DNA from 4 places in the Mesorhizobium sp. B263B2A genome. Region 2 is predicted to be linked to each of the others. Evidence: predicted binding sites of a transcription regulator. Region 2 holds the regulator's gene; each other region holds the start of a gene.
The links. Region 2 encodes LexA, which represses DNA repair genes until DNA is damaged. Its sites were predicted from a motif close to TGTTCNNNNTGTGTTCNG; they were not measured.

Region 1: LB568_RS07085 (ImuA family protein) is a predicted target of LexA. The motif match lies at 1,863-1,880, and genes of this name have one in related genera.
Region 3: LB568_RS19505 (ATP-dependent helicase) is a predicted target of LexA. The motif match lies at 1,687-1,704, and genes of this name have one in related genera.
Region 4: LB568_RS03465 (PA0069 family radical SAM protein) is a predicted target of LexA. The motif match lies at 1,962-1,979, and genes of this name have one in related genera.

Annotation. Positions count from the first base shown of each region.
Region 1 is NZ_JAIUIU010000002.1:363,801-368,284, forward strand. Features, by position in the region: gene LB568_RS07080 (DUF6504 family protein) at 1-1,156, opposite strand, end outside; gene LB568_RS07085 (ImuA family protein) at 1,068-1,832, opposite strand; gene LB568_RS07090 (hypothetical protein) at 2,393-3,148, shown strand; gene LB568_RS07095 (hypothetical protein) at 3,288-3,437, shown strand; gene LB568_RS07100 (winged helix-turn-helix transcriptional regulator) at 3,600-4,031, opposite strand; gene LB568_RS07105 (nitrilase family protein) at 4,030-4,484, shown strand, end outside.
Region 2 is NZ_JAIUIU010000003.1:282,459-286,942, forward strand. Features, by position in the region: gene LB568_RS08625 (ComEC/Rec2 family competence protein) at 1-1,482, shown strand, start outside; gene lexA (transcriptional repressor LexA) at 1,476-2,228, opposite strand; gene LB568_RS08635 (pyridoxal-phosphate dependent enzyme) at 2,604-3,578, opposite strand; gene LB568_RS08640 (GntR family transcriptional regulator) at 3,575-4,372, opposite strand.
Region 3 is NZ_JAIUIU010000012.1:99,559-104,042, forward strand. Features, by position in the region: gene LB568_RS19505 (ATP-dependent helicase) at 1-1,645, opposite strand, end outside; gene LB568_RS19510 (glucose/quinate/shikimate family membrane-bound PQQ-dependent dehydrogenase) at 1,908-4,226, shown strand; gene LB568_RS19515 (hypothetical protein) at 4,254-4,484, opposite strand, start outside.
Region 4 is NZ_JAIUIU010000001.1:709,207-713,690, forward strand. Features, by position in the region: gene LB568_RS03440 (4-(cytidine 5'-diphospho)-2-C-methyl-D-erythritol kinase) at 1-13, shown strand, start outside; gene moaB (molybdenum cofactor biosynthesis protein B) at 1-554, shown strand, start outside; gene LB568_RS03450 (GFA family protein) at 697-1,131, shown strand; partial or broken gene LB568_RS03455 (hypothetical protein) at 1,121-1,368, opposite strand; gene LB568_RS03460 (glycosyltransferase) at 1,382-1,903, opposite strand; gene LB568_RS03465 (PA0069 family radical SAM protein) at 2,054-3,208, shown strand; gene LB568_RS03470 (ribonuclease HII) at 3,339-4,034, shown strand; gene LB568_RS03475 (F0F1 ATP synthase subunit B) at 4,293-4,484, opposite strand, start outside.

The DNA of each region.
Region 1 (4,484 bases), on a different contig from region 2:
CATCGCTGGCAACCGGGGTAAACCGATAGAGCTTTTCCTCACCGACACGATTGCTGAGTGTGTCGATCAAATCCGAGATGTCTGCGTCCCGTTGCTCGATCAGCGACGAAACCGTCTGCCTGGGCATCAGTGATTCTGCCAACGGCGCGGACAACCGCATCAGCTCGATGCCGAAGCCCGGATCGACCGTCTCGATCTTGTCGCAGATGAGACGCGTGAGCCGCCTCACATCGCGGACCGGCAAGGCAGTGCCGACGCGAATGGCTTCGACGAGGTTGTCGACGCGGTAGAGCAGCAGGTCGAGCCGCCGGGCGCCGAGGCCTTTGGTCTCCAGTTCGGCACACAACGCCTGAACAAGCTTGCCGACATAGCGCGCGATCGTCTCGGGCGCGCCGATGGGCTCGCCAAAGGCACGTTTCACCTCGACCACATCGGCTGGCCGCACGGGCTCTATCGGTTCGGCAAGGCGCCCAGCGGCCTGGTCAAGGCGGCGGCCGAGTTCCGGTCCGAAGCGCAGCGTCAGTGGCGCACGTGGCTGCTTCAGAAGCTCGCCTACCCTTTCGAAGCCCAAAACCCGCAGACCGCCAACGATTGCATCGGGCAATCGCAGTGCCGCGATGGGCAGAGGGAAAATCGCGTCGTAAGCTTCACTGACGGCGACCACGCTGACGGTCTGCCTGACATATCGCGCGACAGCATGGGCGGCACCCCAGCTGTCCGCAACCGCTGCCCGCGCCGTGACGCCGGCTTGGCCGAGGCGTTCGACCATGTCAGTCAGCATCAGCCGTTCACCGCCATGGAGGTGATCGGCGCCCGTGATGTCCATGACCAATCCGTCCGGAGCATCCGCGGCGACGATCGGCGCGTACCGCCGCAAGGCCCACAGGGCCAACCGCTCCAATGCCTTCGCGTCGGCATCGGGTTCGGACTCCATGACCGCCAGCCCCTTCACGAGCGCCTGCGCCTTCGTCGCCGGCATTCCCACGCGCAGGCCCGCTTCCAGTGCCGCGCGATCGGTCGCAACCACCAAGCGGCGATTGCCTTGCCGCCCGACCAGCACCAAAGGCTTATCCGGTGGCGGCGAGACGTCGCCCAATTTCCTTCTGAGCCGGTCGGTCGACCAGCTTGGAAGGAAGAGCGAGACGACCCTTTGCATCACAAGCCTCCACTTCGATATCCAGTGTTTCCCCTCCACGAGACCGGATCAGTTCAAGTTGCCATCGCGCCCGGCCAACGCCGGGTACAGGCAGCGGCCGCGATGGCAGCACGGAGACCCGCCAGCGGGTGACAGACGCCGTCGGTTGCCCGAAATCGGCCGCTTCGGTCTGCCGGCGCCAGCGGCGGATGGCGATGCCGATCGCGCCGGAGCCTTCCGATGCCAGTTGCAACCGGCGCGAGGCAGTCATGGACAGACGCGCCACTTCCGCGACCACAGCTCCAAGCCCGACATGCCGCAGACCTTCCTCGAAGCAGGCGAGCAAGGATTTGTCGTCACCGGCTTCAACATAGATCACCCGGTCGGGGTGAAGCCCGACCTGGGCGATTGCCGGCGCAAACAGATCCTGGCGCGTCACGCACCACAGCACCTTGCCTTGCGTCCTCGCTGCAATCCCGGCTGCAAATAGCGACGCTGCGGCGCCATCGATCGCTCCGTTGCCGCCGCCGGCAACCTCATGAAGTGCGCCAAGCGCCACACCCCCGCCTGGCAGATGACTGTCGATCGAGGAGATTCCGAATGGGAGCACCGCTCTTTTGCTCGCATTAGCGCCTTCGAGACGCGCAATGCGATCTCGCAGATCGGAAATAGCAGCGTTTGGCGCCGATGCACTCATCTGTCCCCTGAACGCGGAATGCTGATAATATGTTCCTCATTTGTTCTCTTCCTAATGAAGAGTCAATGGTACGGCGAGGTGGCGCTGCGGAAGAAATGTTTGGCGCGACCGCCTGGTGACACCGACAGAGTTGTTTGCCGACAGGACGATACGTCGAGGCCACGATGCTGCGCTGGACGTCGCGCCGGCGGCTGCCGGCGCCCAAAGAAAAACGGCGCATAAACCGCAGTCCTGCGCGCGTCCGCAGCAGCGGATGATTGTCGCGCGCGGGACGAAGGAAATTCGCCCCCGCCGGGGGCGGTTAACAGGACAGCCGTAGGAGCGTCAGCATAGCGCCGGCCGCAGGACGGGACGCGGGACCGACTGTCCCCGTCCGCGGTGGTCCGCGTGCAGCATCGGCCATGAATGCAGTTGCCTTGGAAATTGAGCACGGAGCTCAACCGATTGTCAGTGTGACTATCCCATTGAAAAACCAGCCTATTTTCCAACCATCAGGAGTCTATTGACACCTTTGTTCTTATTTTGTTCACTGTTGGGAGGATTGATACAGGAGGCGAACCATGGAACTTCGCTTGAACATTGAAGGTGCAACGCCCGAGGAACTGGCACGCGGGGTCGCGGCAGCCGAAGCAGTCTTCGCGCGCGCCGGCATTACGGCTTTGCAAGGCGCGGAAGGTTTGTTCGCGTTGGAAGGCTGGGATATCAAAGGCTTTCCGGAAGACGACCAGCCAACCGAGGACGAGGACCAGGCTGCTTCAGTCTGGATGGAAGCCGACGAGGCTGCGACGACTGCATGTTGTGCGGGCTGGCCGGAGGATAAAGTTCCGCGCCATCAGATCATGGAATTGATCGACGTTCCCCGAACGCGGTTGCAAGCCGAGGCGCTTCCGGACACGTGGCCGGCGCGCAGGCAGCTTTATCCTGACGTCGTCAAACGGCTGGAGGTTGCAGCTGGCCCGGACCGCCAGATCGATTTCGATATTGCCTTCGTTCTTGGTTGGGTGCCCGAGCGGCCGGCGCTGGATCGGGTCGAGCCGCTTTCGGAAGATGGCGACCGTATCCCCTTCTTCACCAGCGACCTTGCCCAGGTTGAGGAAATGGCCCGCAAGGCGCTCAAGGACTGGAAGATCGAGATTGACCGAGATCCCTATGATGCCCACGTTTTCGACCCTGCAGCCGCCGATGATGGTGACGAATTGCGCATGGCGGCGTGGCGCGATTTCGACGGCTCCTTGCTCATGGAGAAGCCGCCTGCAAATCCTGCAATCGCGCTGACCCTGGCAATGATGCGCGGCCAATCCATGCATTTCGAATAATGGTGAACGGCAATGACATGACCGCGATCGTCTATCGATCGTGCTTTGTCACTCCGGCCGAGCGGCTGACGAGGCCACACCGCGTCTGAGGATGTCAGAAAAACCACCCTATATGCCGACCGGCATTGGAATGGGCATGATGAGCGACGACGAGATCCAGGTCGGCGTTCTGATATTCGAAACAGCGCAAGGTAACTTCGACTTCGCCGTCAATCTGCAGGCAGTCGATGTCCTCACGAAGGCAATCAATAAGATCGAGATGCATCTCCGCTCCGGCCAGACGCACTGAGTGTCTGACGATGTGCCAGATCAGAAAAAGCCGAAGCTGATCGTTGTCGTGGCATAGGACCGCGGCGACGATGGCGACCGGTTCACCGCATACGGCCCGACCACCAAAGCGAGGATCGGCGATCCGCACGGCAAAGGCGCTGGCTTCAAACCATCTCGGTGCCTAAGCACCAACCTTGCGCACCTCGGTCGAGGACGCATCGATCGGGCGCCCTTCGGCATTGCGAAGAATTAGGGGGGCGACTGGCTGGCCGCTAGCCTTTTCCACGAGCACTGAATGCGCTTCGCCAAGGTTGAAGCAATGAGCCTCTCCCCACTGCCTCAGTCCCACGATCACGGCGAATAGACCACGCCCCTTTTCAGTGAGCACATAGTCGCTGTGCGCTCCACCGTCTTTTGGCTTTTCTGAGCGTAAGATGTCGGCCTCTTCAAGCGCCTTTAGCCGAGCTGCAAGAATACCCTTCGATATCCCCAGGTTGCGTTGGAACTCCCCAAAGCGGCGTATGCCATCAAATGCGTCACGCACGATCAGCAGGGTCCACCAGTCGCCGATGACATCCAGAGCCCGAGCCACCGGGCATTCGGCCTTCTCCATGCTCCTGCGCTTCAAGCGGCTTCTCCAAATCACCCAACTTGGTTCTATAATAGTACTTGACATCTTTTTTGCAAATGGTTCTATCATGGAACCACCAGCAGAAAGGTCTCTTATGTCCAAACATCAAGACGAGATTGGGAAGGCGGTCGAACCGCGCCGCAACAGCCCGGTACGGGTAGCAGTGGTTCAATTCAATCCCCAGGTTGGATTGGAAAATCGCAAGGCCAATCTTGCCGCCGTCCAGCGGCGCCTCGAAACAGCCGCAGCAGAAGGAGCAGAGCTCATCGCCCTGCCGGAGCTTGCCACGACCGGCTACACCTTCTTCTCGCGCGAAGAGGCGTTTGCCCATTCCGAACCTGTTCCGTCCGGCACCACGGTCCGGGGATGGGAAGAGCTCGCCAAAGCCAAAGGCGTTTACATCGTTGGCTGCTTGCCCGAGTTGGACGGAGCCAA
Region 2 (4,484 bases):
GACGAAATCAACGAAGCGATGCGGCGCACCGGCATCTATCACATCATCTCCATTTCGGGACTGCACATGGCGCTGGTCGCCGGCACCATCATGGGTCTGCTGCGCGGCGCCTTCGCGTTGTTCCCCGACTTTTCCGCGCGCCGGCCGGTGAAGAAATACGCGGCCGCGGCCGCACTTTTGTCGATCGCCGCCTATCTCGTCATCTCCGGCGTCGTCGTCGCCGCCGAGCGCAGCTTCATCATGCTGGCGGTGATGCTGATTGCCGTCCTGTTCGATCGCGCGGCTCTAACCATGCGCAATCTGGCGATCTCGGCGATCGCCGTCATCCTGGTTTCCCCGCATGAGGTGGTCGGCCCGAGCTTCCAGATGTCGTTCGCCGCGACCGCGGCCCTGGTTGGAGCCTATGCCGGCTGGGCGGATCACCGTGCGGGAAAGACCAGACCGCCGCCGCCGAAGCGATCCTTGCCCGGTTTCCTGACCAGAAAATTCCTGCTGGCGACAGGCGGATTGGCCATGACCTCAATCATCGCCGGCAGCGCCACGGCGCTGTTTGCCATCTGGCATTTCCAGCGGGTGTCGCCGCTCAGCCTGTTCGCCAATCTGGCCGTCATGCCGATCGTCTCAGTCGTGATGTTCCTGGCCGTTGCCAGCGCGCTTCTGATGCCGTTCGGGTTGGATGCGCCATCCCTTTACCTGATGGGCAAGGGCCTGACCGCGATGATCGCCGTTTCGGCATGGATATCGGAACGCTCTCCGGTCGATGCGGTCGGGCTTATCTCACAGCAATCCGTGCTGCTGGTGACGATTGCCCTGGTCATCGCGACGATGGCGACGACGTGGCTGCGGCTTGCAGCGCTTCCATTCGCTATCGCCGGCCTGCTGACGGTGTCCGATACGCGCACGCCGGATGTGCTGGTCTCGGAAGACGCGCGGCTGGTTGCGCTGCCGATCGGCGATGGCGAACTCGCCGTCAACCGGGCCCGGCCGAACGAATTCACGGTCGACAACTGGAAGCGCGCGCTGAGATCCGAAACCATCATCCTGCCGGAAATATTCGACAAGGCGGATGGACAATTCGATATTGCTGATGCCGTCAATCTCCCGCCGGGAGCGCCGTTCTATTGCACAGACGGTGTCTGTCTCGCCAGGCACCCGTCCGGTGCGATCATAGCGCATGTCGAAGACCGCAAGGATACCTGGAAGGCCTGTGGCTTCGCCGACCTGATCATCGTCAATGACGCGACGGCCTACGATGCCTGCCACAATCCGCTGGTTCTCGTCGTTACCAAACGGCAGCTCGCCCGCAAGGGCAGTGCGGCCATCTTCTTCGACCGCCAATCGGCCACCGGTCCGCCAACCATCAGCTTCGCGGTGGACAGCCCGTATCGGCCCTGGCACGCGCAGCGAAAGTTTTCGCGCGAGGCGAGAGGCCTGGAGCCCTATCGCAAACCTGACAAGCCAAGTGCCGTGCCGGCTCAGTAGCGCCTGATCAGCCCAACCAGCTTGCCCTGCACCTTGACCCTGTCCGGCCCGAAGATGCGCGTCTCGTAGGCCGGATTGGCGGCTTCAAGCGCAATCGAAGCACCCTTGCGGCGGAACCGCTTCAGGGTCGCTTCCTCCTCGTCGACCAGCGCCACGACGATCTCGCCCGGGCTCGCCGTATCGGCGTTGCGGATAATGACCGTGTCGCCATCGAAGATGCCGGCCTCGATCATCGAGTCGCCCTTGACTTCCAGCGCATAGTGCTCGCCGCCCATGATCATGTCCGGCGGCACCGAGATGGTATGCGTCTGATGCTGGATGGCATCGATGGGCACACCGGCGGCGATGCGACCCATGACCGGGATGGACACCGCTGGAACCGCATCGTCGTCGTTGCCAGCAGCGGCAAAGCGCGACGGTGCCGGCTTGATCTGGCGGCCGAGGCTGCCCTGACCGAGACCGCCTTGGCCGAGACTCCCCTGGATGACGCTTGGCGAGAACTTCTTTGCCGCGTTGAGGCCCGGCGCGATCGAATCCGGCAGCCGCAGCACTTCCAGCGCACGCGCCCGGTTGGGCAGCCGGCGAATGAAGCCGCGTTCCTCCAGCGCCGTGATCAAGCGATGGATCCCTGATTTGGAGGCGAGGTCGAGCGCCTCTTTCATCTCGTCGAAGGAGGGCGGAATACCGCTTTCCTTGAGCCGTTCATGAATGAACATCAAGAGTTCATGTTGCTTGCGTGTCAGCATGGCGGCCCCCAAGGCATCTGGACAAGGGTTTTGATCCAGAATGGTTCTGATCCAGAATCGAAAAACAAACCCAGAACAAACACTATCTGTTCCAGTTGTGTTCTGCAACCGTTTAAAGTTTAGTGAATTTGGTAAGAGAGCCGAAATCATTTGCGGCCCGGACAGGCCGGAAATCGGGGTTTTTCGCCCGTTGCCGCCCGTCGCCCGCATTGAAATGTTTGGTTAATAGCCTGTGGCCTGTCTTGCGACATGGCTCGGCATCAGCCGACGGCAGAGCCCGTCGAGGCCGATTTCGGCGCTTGCGATCGGCTTGCCTGCCGTGAACGAAACGAAATCAAAACGCCAACAATCGCCGGTTCGGAAGCAGGTACGGGATCAGGCTGGCGGGATCGCACCGGCCAGCACCTGCGCATAGAATTCCGCATCGATATTGCCGCCGGAGATGACGCAGACGACGTTGCCGGTCGCCCGCTCACTGCTGAGAGCCGCGGCCAGCGAGGCGGCGCCCGCGCCCTCGGCGACGACCTTGGCCTTCGAGAACAGGAGCCGCATGGCCTCCGTCACCTGTTGCAGGCTGACGGCGATGGCACCGTCGATGAGCTGGTTCGCCAACGGCCATAGCTCGGGGATCAGGGAGGGACCGCCAATGCTCTTGATGAAGGAGGGCCGTGTCTCGATCTCGACAATACGTCCGGCCGCCAGTGCGGCGGTGACCGGCGCCGCGTTCTCGTCCTCGACGGCAAAGACCCTCGCCTGCGGACGAAGGGCCTTGAGCGCACTTGCAACGCCGGTCGTCATGCCGCCGCCGCCATATGGCGTCAGCACGAAATCGACCTCCGGCAGATCCTCGACAATCTCGAGGCCGATGGTGCCGTTGCCAGCCAACACCGCCTGATCGGTGACGGGATTGATGAGAAGTTCGTCAATGTCGGGCCGCTCGATCGCGGTGATGTAGCGCCACCAGGTCTCGTGGGAGACAAAGCGCACCTCGCCGCCAAGACGGCGGACACCGTCGATCTTGGTCTGCGGCGCGCCGGCATACATGTAGGCGGCCATCGGAACGCCAAGAGCCCGTGCCGCCCAGGCCAACCCATAGGCCATGTTGCCCGAACTGACGGTCGCAACACCGTGCCTGAGTTCATCGGCGTCACGACAAAGCAAGGTATTGAGCGCCGGCCTGAGCTTGAAGGCGCCGATCGGCGACAGGGTCTCGAGCTTGAGGAATATCCGCTGGTCGGCACGGCCAAGATCGAGGCGCAGCAGCGGGGTGCGCGGCAGCCAGGCGGCCAGCCGATCGCGGGCTTCGGCAATCTCGTCAAGCGTCGGACGATGCGGAGGTGCCGAGATCATCCGGCAACCGCTTTCAAGCTGCCGGCGCGCGCGACGTCCTTGTTCGCGTCGCCGTCCTCGCTGTGGACATAGACGTGCAGCGTATAACCGATGTGGGCCGTCATCAGCGCTTTTGCCCGCTCGACGTCGCGGTCCAGGGCGGCTTCCATGATCGCCGTGTGGTGCTCGATCGCCATCGCCTCGCGCAGCGCGTTCATGGCCTCTTCGTAGCCGTCCTTGAGGCCGGCCGCCGCCCGCAATGTCGGCGCCAGCCCAAGAAAGCGATGGTGCCGGCGCAGCTGGTCCGAGATCGTCGAGCGAAACCGCAACAGCCAGCTGGATGTCGCAGCGCTCAGCAGCGCGGCATGAAAAGCCTCGTGGTTCTCGTCCCACTGGTCGACGGCGGCATCCGATGGGTCGTCCACCGCGGTCTTGCAGCGGGCGAGCCGGTAGTGCGCGGTGACAACCGCGTCTTCCCACTCCCGGCCGCCTTTCTCCATCGATTCCTGGAAGAGCGGTATCTCGACGACCATCCTCGCGCGCGCCAGATCCTCAAGTTCGGCCCGGGATACGGGGGCGACCGCGAAGCCGCGATTGCTGATGGCGGTGACCAGGCGTTCGGCTTCGAGGCGCGACAATGCTTCGCGCAGCGGCGTCCAGCCAACTCCATAGATGCCGCGCAGGGCGCTGAGCTTGAGCGGGGCGCCCGGCATGAGACGGGTGGTGAGGATATCGCGCCGCAGAAGCTGGTAGGCGGCTTCCGTCTTGGTGGAGTTCTTCTGGTCCTGCATCGCGATCCATTCGTTCTCTGCCATTGGAGAAATTATATATGATGATTGGTGATGGCAAGAATTATATATAATGTTTGACATGCGCCGATGGACTGACCATGATCGCTGGAGGTGCCCCGAGGCGGCGCTGATCAAA
Region 3 (4,484 bases), on a different contig from region 2:
GTTTCGGCTTCAGCTCGTCGCTTTCGGCGAGGTTGGCGGCAGCCTCCAGCATCGGGATGCGCAGCGCCCGCGCCGTGTCGTGGATCTGGCGGATGGTGGCTTCACCCAGCCCGCGCTTGGGCACGTTGACGATGCGCTCGAAGGCAAGGTCGTCGCCGCCGTTGGCGACGACGCGGAAGAAGGCCAGCGCGTCGCGGATTTCCATGCGCTCGTAGAAACGCGGACCGCCGATGACGCGGTAGTTGAGGCCGAGCGTGATGAAGCGATCCTCGAAAGCGCGCATCTGGAAAGACGCGCGGACAAGGATCGCCATGTCGTTCAGATTGTGCTTCTGGCGCTGGTAGGCCTCGATGGTCTCGCCGATGGCACGCGCTTCCTCCTCGGAATCCCAGGCGGCGTGGACGTTGACCTTGCCGTCCTCGGGATCGTTGCGATCGGTGAACAGCGTCTTGCCGAAGCGGCCCTCATTGTGGGCGATGAGATGGGAGGCCGCACCCAGGATGTGCGCGGTGGAGCGGTAGTTGCGCTCCAGCCTGATGATGGTGGCGCCGGGAAAATCCTTGTCGAAGCGCAGGATGTTGTCCACCTCGGCGCCGCGCCAGCCATAGATCGATTGATCGTCGTCGCCGACGCAGCAGATGTTGACGGTGGCCGGACGCGGATTTCCCTCCCCCTTGAGGGGAGGGTGGCCGGGCGAAGCCCGGTCGGGTGGGGTCCTCGCGGCAGTGCGCGACGCTGCAGCGGTGCCTTCTGCGGCGACCCCCTCCGCCCGCTTCGCGGGCACCTCCCCCTCGAGGGGGGAGGATTGCGGCCGCTGCGCCAAGAGCCGCAGCCACATGTACTGGGCGGTGTTGGTGTCCTGATACTCGTCGACGAGGATGTATTTGAAGCGCCTGTGATAGTCCTTCAGCACGTCCGGATTGGCGCGGAAGATGCGGATCGGGTGGCACAGAAGGTCGCCGAAATCGCAGGCGTTCAGCGTCTGCAGGCGTTCCTGGTAGGCCTTGTAGAGCTCGCGGCCCTTGCCGTTGGCGAAGGCGCGCGCGTCGCCCTCGGCGATGTCGGCGGGACCTTGGCCCTTGTTCTTCCAGCCGTCGATCATCTGGGCGAACTGCTTGGCCGGCCAGCGCTTGTCGTCCAGACCCTCGGCCTGGATCAGCTGCTTGATCAGCCGCACGACGTCGTCGGTGTCGAGGATGGTGAAGTCGGATCTCAGGCCGGCAAGCTCGGCGTGGCGGCGCAGCAGTTTCACGCCGATCGAGTGGAAGGTGCCGAGCCACGGCATGCCCTCGACATTGCCTTCGCCGATCAGGATGCCGATGCGCTGCTTCATCTCGCGCGCCGCCTTATTGGTGAAGGTCACCGCGAGGATCTGTGACGGGAAGGCCTTGCCGGTGGCGAGGATGTGGGCGATGCGGGTGGTCAGCACGCGGGTCTTGCCGGTGCCGGCGCCGGCCAGCACCAGAACCGGGCCTTCGGTGGTTTCCACCGCCAGCCGCTGTTCGGGATTCAACCCCTTGAGATAGTCGGGTGCGTTGTTCTGGCCGCTGCGGGCAGCCATGGCGCGCGCGGCAATGCCCGACGGGGCCGTGGGCCGCGCATTGGGTTCGTCGAAAAAGGGCATGTCTTCGGAAAAGCCGGACATCTTCCCCCGAATGTAGTGATTCGGGAGGGAAAGACCAGAAGTGTCTACGTTTTGTTCCCGGTAAAGTGGCTTATCCGGCCGCCTAGCCAACGGACGATCGGCCTGCCCAGCGTTTGCAGCCGGGGAGACAGCCCCTATCACGCCGCATGGCTCAAGCTTGACAGGCGGGGCGGGCGGAGGAAAGTTGTGTTCCGGGCGTGAACGCAATGCCGGGTTGCCCATGGCCGCGCCACGCAGCGCGAACAGTCGAAGGAGTATCATCTTGGCTGTCACCATCACCTCCCTCGTTCTTTTTCTGCTTGGCCTGGCGCTTGGCGCCGGCGGCATCTGGTTGGCTTCGCTGGGCGGCAGTTGGTATTACATCATCGCCGGTCTCGCCTTCCTGATCGCCGCTTGGCTGCTCTACCGGCGCCGCTCCACGGCACTGTGGCTCTATGCGGCGATCGTGATCGGCACGCTGGCCTGGGCGGTCTGGGAAATCGGCTTCGACTGGTGGGAACTCGGCCCGCGCGGCGGCATCATCGTGCTGGTGGCGCTGTGGCTGCTGACGCCGTGGGCGAGGCGGGGGCTTGCCGGTCCCGACGGGCGCGCACCGCTGATCCTGGCGGTGCTGGCATCGCTGGCGGTGGCCGGCTATTCGATGACCACGGACCCCAAGGACATCGCCGGCGCGCTCGACACCGATAAGGTGACCCCCAACGCCAATCTTGGCGGCGATGTGCCGGCCGGCGAGTGGCACTATTACGGCCGCACGCAATTCGGCCAGCGCTATTCCCCGCTCGACCAGATCACGCCGGACAATGTCGCCAACCTGAAGCCAGCCTGGACCTACCGGACCGGCGACGTAAAGGGGCCTGACGATGTTGGCGAGACCACCTATCAGGTCACGCCGCTGAAAGTCGGCGACACGCTCTACATCTGTACGCCGCACAATTTTGCCATCGCGGTCGATGCGGCGACCGGCAAGGAAAAATGGCGCTACGATCCCAAGATCAAGCTCGACAAGGATCGCCAGCACCAGACCTGCCGTGGCGTATCCTATTATGCCGATGCCGCCGGTGCCGCTGGCCAGCCTTGCGCGACCCGCGTATACCTGCCGACCTCCGACGCGCGGCTGATCGCGCTCGACGCCGCCAACGGGCAGGTCTGCCCCGCCTTCGCCGAGGGCGGCACGCTCAACCTTCTGACCGGGATGCCGTACCCGAAGTCGGGCTATTATTACTCGACTTCGGCGCCGCTGATCGCGGGCGGCAAGATCATCGTCGGCGGCGCGGTCAACGACAATTATTCGACGCAGGAGCCGTCCGGCGTCATCCGCGCCTATGATGCCGCCACCGGCAAATTGCTGTGGAACTGGGATTCCGGCAATCCGGACCAGACGACGCCATTGGCGCCCGGCCAGACCTACACCGCCAACTCGCCGAACATGTGGTCGACGCCGAGCGCCGACGAGAAGCTCGGCCTGCTCTACGTGCCGCTCGGCAACCAGACGCCCGACCAGCTCGGCATGGGCCGCAGCGACAATGTCGAGAAGTTCTCCTCCTCGATCACCGCGCTCGACCTCAACACCGGACAGTTGAAATGGGTGCGGCAGACCGTACATCACGACCTGTGGGACATGGACGTGCCGGCGCAGCCGACCCTGATCGACATCACCAAGGCCGACGGCTCGATCGTGCCGGCGCTGGTCGGGCCGACCAAGCAGGGCGATCTCTATGTGCTCGACCGGCGCAGCGGTGAGCCGGTGATCGCGGTCAAGGAAGTGCCGGCGCCAGGCGGCGCCATCGAAGGCGACCACACATCGCCGACCCAGCCGGCGTCGGACCTCTCCTTCAACCCGAAGCCGCTGACCGATGCCGACATGTGGGGCATCACCATGTTCGACCAGCTGGCGTGCCGGATCGCTTTCCACAAATTGCGCTATGAAGGGCGCTACACGCCGCCCTCGCTGCAGGGATCGCTGGTCTATCCCGGCAATTTCGGCACCTTCAACTGGGGTGGCGTGGCGGTCGATCCGGTGCGGCAGGTGATGTTCGGCATGCCGACCTATCTCGCCTTCACGTCGAGACTTGTTCCGCGCGCGGACGTGCCGGCGCCGGGCGACGACACCAAGGGCAGCGAGCAGGGGCTGAACCGCAACGACGGCGCTCCCTATGCGGTGGTGATGGGACCGTTCCTGTCGCCGCTCGGCATTCCCTGCCAGGCGCCGCCCTGGGGCTATGTCGCCGGCGTCGATCTCAGGACCGGCGCGATCGCCTACAAGCACCGCAACGGCACCGTCTACGACATGACGCCACTGCCGCTGCCGCTGAAGGTCGGGGTGCCTGGCATTGGCGGGCCGATGATCACCGCCGGCGGCGTCGCCTTCCTGGGTGCTGCGGTCGACGATTATCTGCGCGCCTATGATTTGACATCGGGCAAGCAGCTCTGGCAGGCGCGGCTGCCAGCGGGCGGCCAATCGACGCCGATGACCTATACGGTGGCGGACGGGCGCCAGTTCGTGGTCATCGTCGCCGGCGGCCACGGCTCGGTCGGCACCAAGCCCGGGGATTACGTAATGGCCTACGCGCTGCCGAAGTAGGCGGCGGGCAACACCAAATCGTTGGTGCTAGCCGAGCCCCAAATGGCCCTTCAGGCTGGGCACCGAGCCGAGCACCTGGTTGGTCAAATCGGGGCCAGCGGCGGCTTCGGCCTGCTGGACCAGCGTTTCGCCGGCCTTCTGGATTTGCGCCATGTCGAGGCCGGATGCCTTGAGCGCGGCGAGGCCGTTGACCAGCGCGCCGGCCTTTTCGCCGAGGACGCCGCCAAGCGCGCCCTGCAGCGACGACAGGAAGCCGCC
Region 4 (4,484 bases), on a different contig from region 2:
TGGCCAGAACTGACGAAAGCCGTTCCTTCATTCCGGTGCGTATTGCGGTGCTGACCGTTTCCGACACGCGCAGCCTCGCCGACGACAAATCCGGACAGACGCTGGCCGACCGCATCACCGAGGCCGGCCACATCCTGGCCGCCCGCGATATCGTCACCGATGACCGCGACAAGATCCGCGACACGGTGCTTGACTGGTCGAAGGACGCGGCGATCGACGTCGTCATCACCACCGGCGGCACCGGTTTCACCGGCCGCGACGTCACCCCGGAGGCGCTGGAACCGATCTTCGAAAAGCGCATGGACGGCTTTTCGGAAGTGTTCCACCGCATCTCCTACGACAAGATCGGCACCTCGACCATCCAGAGCCGGGCGACCGGCGGCGTCGTCAATGCCACTTTCGTCTTCGTGCTGCCAGGTTCGCCCGGCGCCTGCAAGGACGCATGGGACGGCATCTTGAAGGCGCAGCTCGACTACCGGCATATGCCCTGCAACTTCGTCGAGATCATGCCGCGCCTGGACGAGCACCTGCGGCGCGGCAAATCGGCTCTGTAAAAGCCGAGGCAAGGCGCCGGTTTCACGTCGCGTTTGCCGGGCAAAACGCTGCCCTCGCCTTCGAAAGACCATTCCAAACGCGATGCCGGAGGAAGTACCTTTCGTAGCGGCGGCCCTTGCCGTTGACGATGAGGCGGAAGCGATGACTGTGCATGCCGGCGGATGCCATTGCGGCAACATACGCCTTCGATTTTCAACCGACCTCGACCCCTCGCAAATCGAAGTCCGCGCCTGCCAATGCGCGTTCTGCATCAAACACGGCTCGCGCGCCGTTGCCGATCCGCTCGGACAATTGATCGTCTCGGTCGAGGACCACGCCCGTTTGCACAGATACCGGTTCGGATTGCGCACCGCCGACTACTTGATCTGCCGGGACTGCGGCGTCTATGTCGCGGCGGTCACCACCGATGGCGGGAATGCAAGGGCGATCGTCATCGTCAGTACCCTGGACGACCGGCTGCGGTTCAGCCGCGAGCCAGCCGCCATGGACTATGATGCCGAGAGCAGGCAAGAACGCATTGCCCGGCGACAGGCACGCTGGATGCCTGTGGAGATCCTGTCCGCTTTCAGCGGATGACCGGTTCGCCGTGAAACCGCCGGCGCGAAGGCGCAGATACGCCGAAGCCGACTTCCATCATCAGCCGCGGCGCGCGCGCCGGCACGGTGCCCATGTGGAAGCCGAGGCCAGCTTCGCCGGTCAGTGTCACCGGGCTCTGCTCGCCATAGGCGTCCAGTACCTCCTTGGCGGGATGGCCGACAGTAGGGCTAGCTGATGCTTGAGGGCGCGGCGATTATGGCTGCCCCTGACGTAGACAGCAGCTGCAAAATCACTTGCGGGATTCCTGCTTCGCCGGCGCTACCCAGATCTCGGCGTCGAGTTTCCTTGTCGCCAGGCCGCGTGCAAGCGCCTCGGCACTGCCGGCGTGCTTCGACAAGGACGCTGCCTGCCGCTTGCTGATCACCAATCCGTCGGCCAGGGCACGGTTTCCCGAAAACACCCGCGCCAGGAACGGCACTCGGCTGCCGCGTGCACGCGAGAACCGCGCCGCCATGGTTTGCCGGGCCGTGTGGGCGACGACCGCTTCGGTCCAGCCCTCCACCAGCCTGGCGCCCGGTTCCAGCAGCAACAGCCAGTCGCCCTTGGCCTGCCGGATGCCGGCGGCGACACCGCCGCTCGCCACATAGTGGCAGCCGGCATGCTCGGCGACATGATGCGTCTGGTCGGTGGAGCCGATGTCGCAGACGACGACCTCGCGCACCACGCCCTCGACGGCACCGCCAATCAGCGAGCCGAGCGTGCGGGCGAGAGCCTCCTCGTCATTGCGGGTTTCGATGAGAACACTGAGCATCATCAGCCGAATAGCGGAAAGGTGGACGCGACGCCAGTTCTTGCAGTGCACCATAGAAAGTTCTTGCTTTGTTCTCATCAAGGAAATAGGAATAATTTCATGAGCAGAGCGATTCGACACAACGTGGACAGTCCCTGGGAGCGGGCGAAGATGGAGCCGATCATGCGCGCCGACATTGCAGCCTTCGGGGCAGGACGAGCCGAGATGGCCAATGCGATGATCGAGCAGAGCGGCATGCGCATCCGTCCGGACCGCAACCGTGGCCGGTCAGCGGGCATCAATCCGTCCGGCCGGTTCGAGCCGGTCACCCGGCATGTCTTCGATGATGGCTGGAGTTCGCTGGAGGAACTGCCGCCGTTCAAGACCGAGGTGCAGGTGGAAAAGCCGCGCACCATCATCACCCGCAACGAATCGCCAGACATCTCCTTCGACCGCTCGATCAACCCCTATCGCGGCTGCGAACACGGCTGCGTCTATTGCTTCGCGCGGCCGACGCATTCGTTCATGGGCCTGTCGCCGGGCCTGGATTTCGAATCCAAGCTGTTCGCCAAGCCGGATGCGGCGCGGCTGCTCGACAAGGAACTGTCGAAGGACGGCTACCAGCCACGCACCATCGCCATCGGCACCAACACCGATCCCTACCAGCCGATCGAGAAGCAGTACCGGATCATGCGCGAGATCCTCGAAGTGCTGGAGGCGCGCGGCCATCCGGTCGGCATCGTCACCAAATCCGCTTTGGTGACGCGCGACATCGACATCCTGTCGCGCATGGCCGAGCGCGGGCTCGCCAAGGTGGCGCTGTCGGTGACGACGCTCGACCGCATGCTGGCGCGCACGATGGAGCCGCGCGCATCGACGCCGACCAAGCGGCTGGAGGCGATCAGGCAGCTTTCCGATGCCGGCATTCCGGCCTCGGTCATGGTGGCACCGATCATCCCCGGCCTGACCGACCAGGAGATGGAACGGATCCTCGATTCGGCGAGCGCTGCCGGCGCGCGCGAGGCGGGTTATGTCGTGCTGCGACTGCCGCTGGAGGTCAGCCCGATCTTCAAGGACTGGCTGCTGCGCCACTATCCCGACCGCTATCGCCACGTAATGTCGCTGATCCGCTCGATGCGCGACGGCAAGGACTACGATTCGGAATGGGGCAAGCGCATGAAGGGCGCCGGACCCTATGCCTGGCAGATCGGCCGGCGCTTCGAGATCACCGCCAAGCGGCTCGGCCTCAATGCCGAACGGCGCACGCTGAGAACCGACCAGTTCGTCGCCGCGGGAAAGGACCAGGAGCAGCTGATGCTGCTTTGATCTTTCTTTTTCGCTTGTGAAATCCCGTCCGGCCTGCCCCGGCCAGCAGACGGTGCCCTCCCGGTCCGGCGCCCCACCCGACCCGGAGGGACTTGCGGAGAATCGGAACCGATGCGAACCTCGCCGCAACATGGCTCGCGCGCGTTCTGATTCTCCGCTTCTCTTCGAAATTGTCGAGAAACCCGATTTCTCCTTCGAGACGAAGGCGATGGCCGACGGCCTGTGGCCCGTGGCGGGGATGGATGAGGCTGGCCGTGGCCCGCTGGCCGGGCCGGTGGTCGCTGCGGCAGTGGTGCTCGACCCAGCCAACATCCCCGAGGGCCTCGACGATTCCAAACGGCTCAGCCATTTGCAGCGCGAGGCATTGTTCCTGCGCATTCTCGGCTCCGCGCAGGCGGTCTCGATGGCCTCGATCAGTGCCGAGGGCATCGACGGCAGTAATATCCTCAAGGCGAGCCTTGAGGCGATGCGACGCGCGCTGGTCGGGCTGTCGGTTCGGCCTAAGCTCGCGCTTGCCGACGGACGCGACGTGCCGCCGGGGTTGCCATGCGACGGTCGCGCGTTGATCAAGGGTGACCAGCGCTCGCAATCGATCGCCGCTGCCTCCATCGTCGCCAAGGTCATGCGTGACCGCATGATGTGCGGTTGCGGCAGCCATAACGACCGCTACGGATTCGAGGTGCACATGGGTTACGCCACGGCCCGGCACCGCACGGCGATCGAGGCGCACGGCCCGGTCGCGCGGCTGCACCGCGTGTCGTTCTCGCCGTTCAGGCTTGGCGGCGCCGAGGTGGTTGAAGAAGAGAGTTTGGCCGGCCTGGATTGAGCTTGAGCGCCTAATCTCCCCACTCGAGGGGGAGATGTCGCCGAAGGCGACAGAGGGGATAGGTTCGACGGGGCGCGACGCCCCTTCATATGAAAGATCAGGCCGGCGCATTACGTGAGGCGACCCCCTCTGGCCTGCCGGCCATCTCCCCCTCAAGGAGGGAGATTAGCGCTTCGCCGCCTTCGCCATCCGATGTCCGCACAACAAAAAAAGCCGCCAGGTTGCCCGGGCGGCTTTTTGATTTCCAACGCTGTCAGCTCAGTTGAGCTTTGCCTTCACGTCCGCGAGCGAAGCCTTGAACAGATCGGCCCCGGCCTTGACGTCGACCTTGGCGGCGAGCAGCGCGCGGGCGGCTTCGACGGCAATGTCGACGGCGCTGGCGCGGACTTCGCTGATGGCGTCACGCTCGGCCTGGCCGATCTTCTGCTCGGCCAGCGCGGTGCGCCTGGT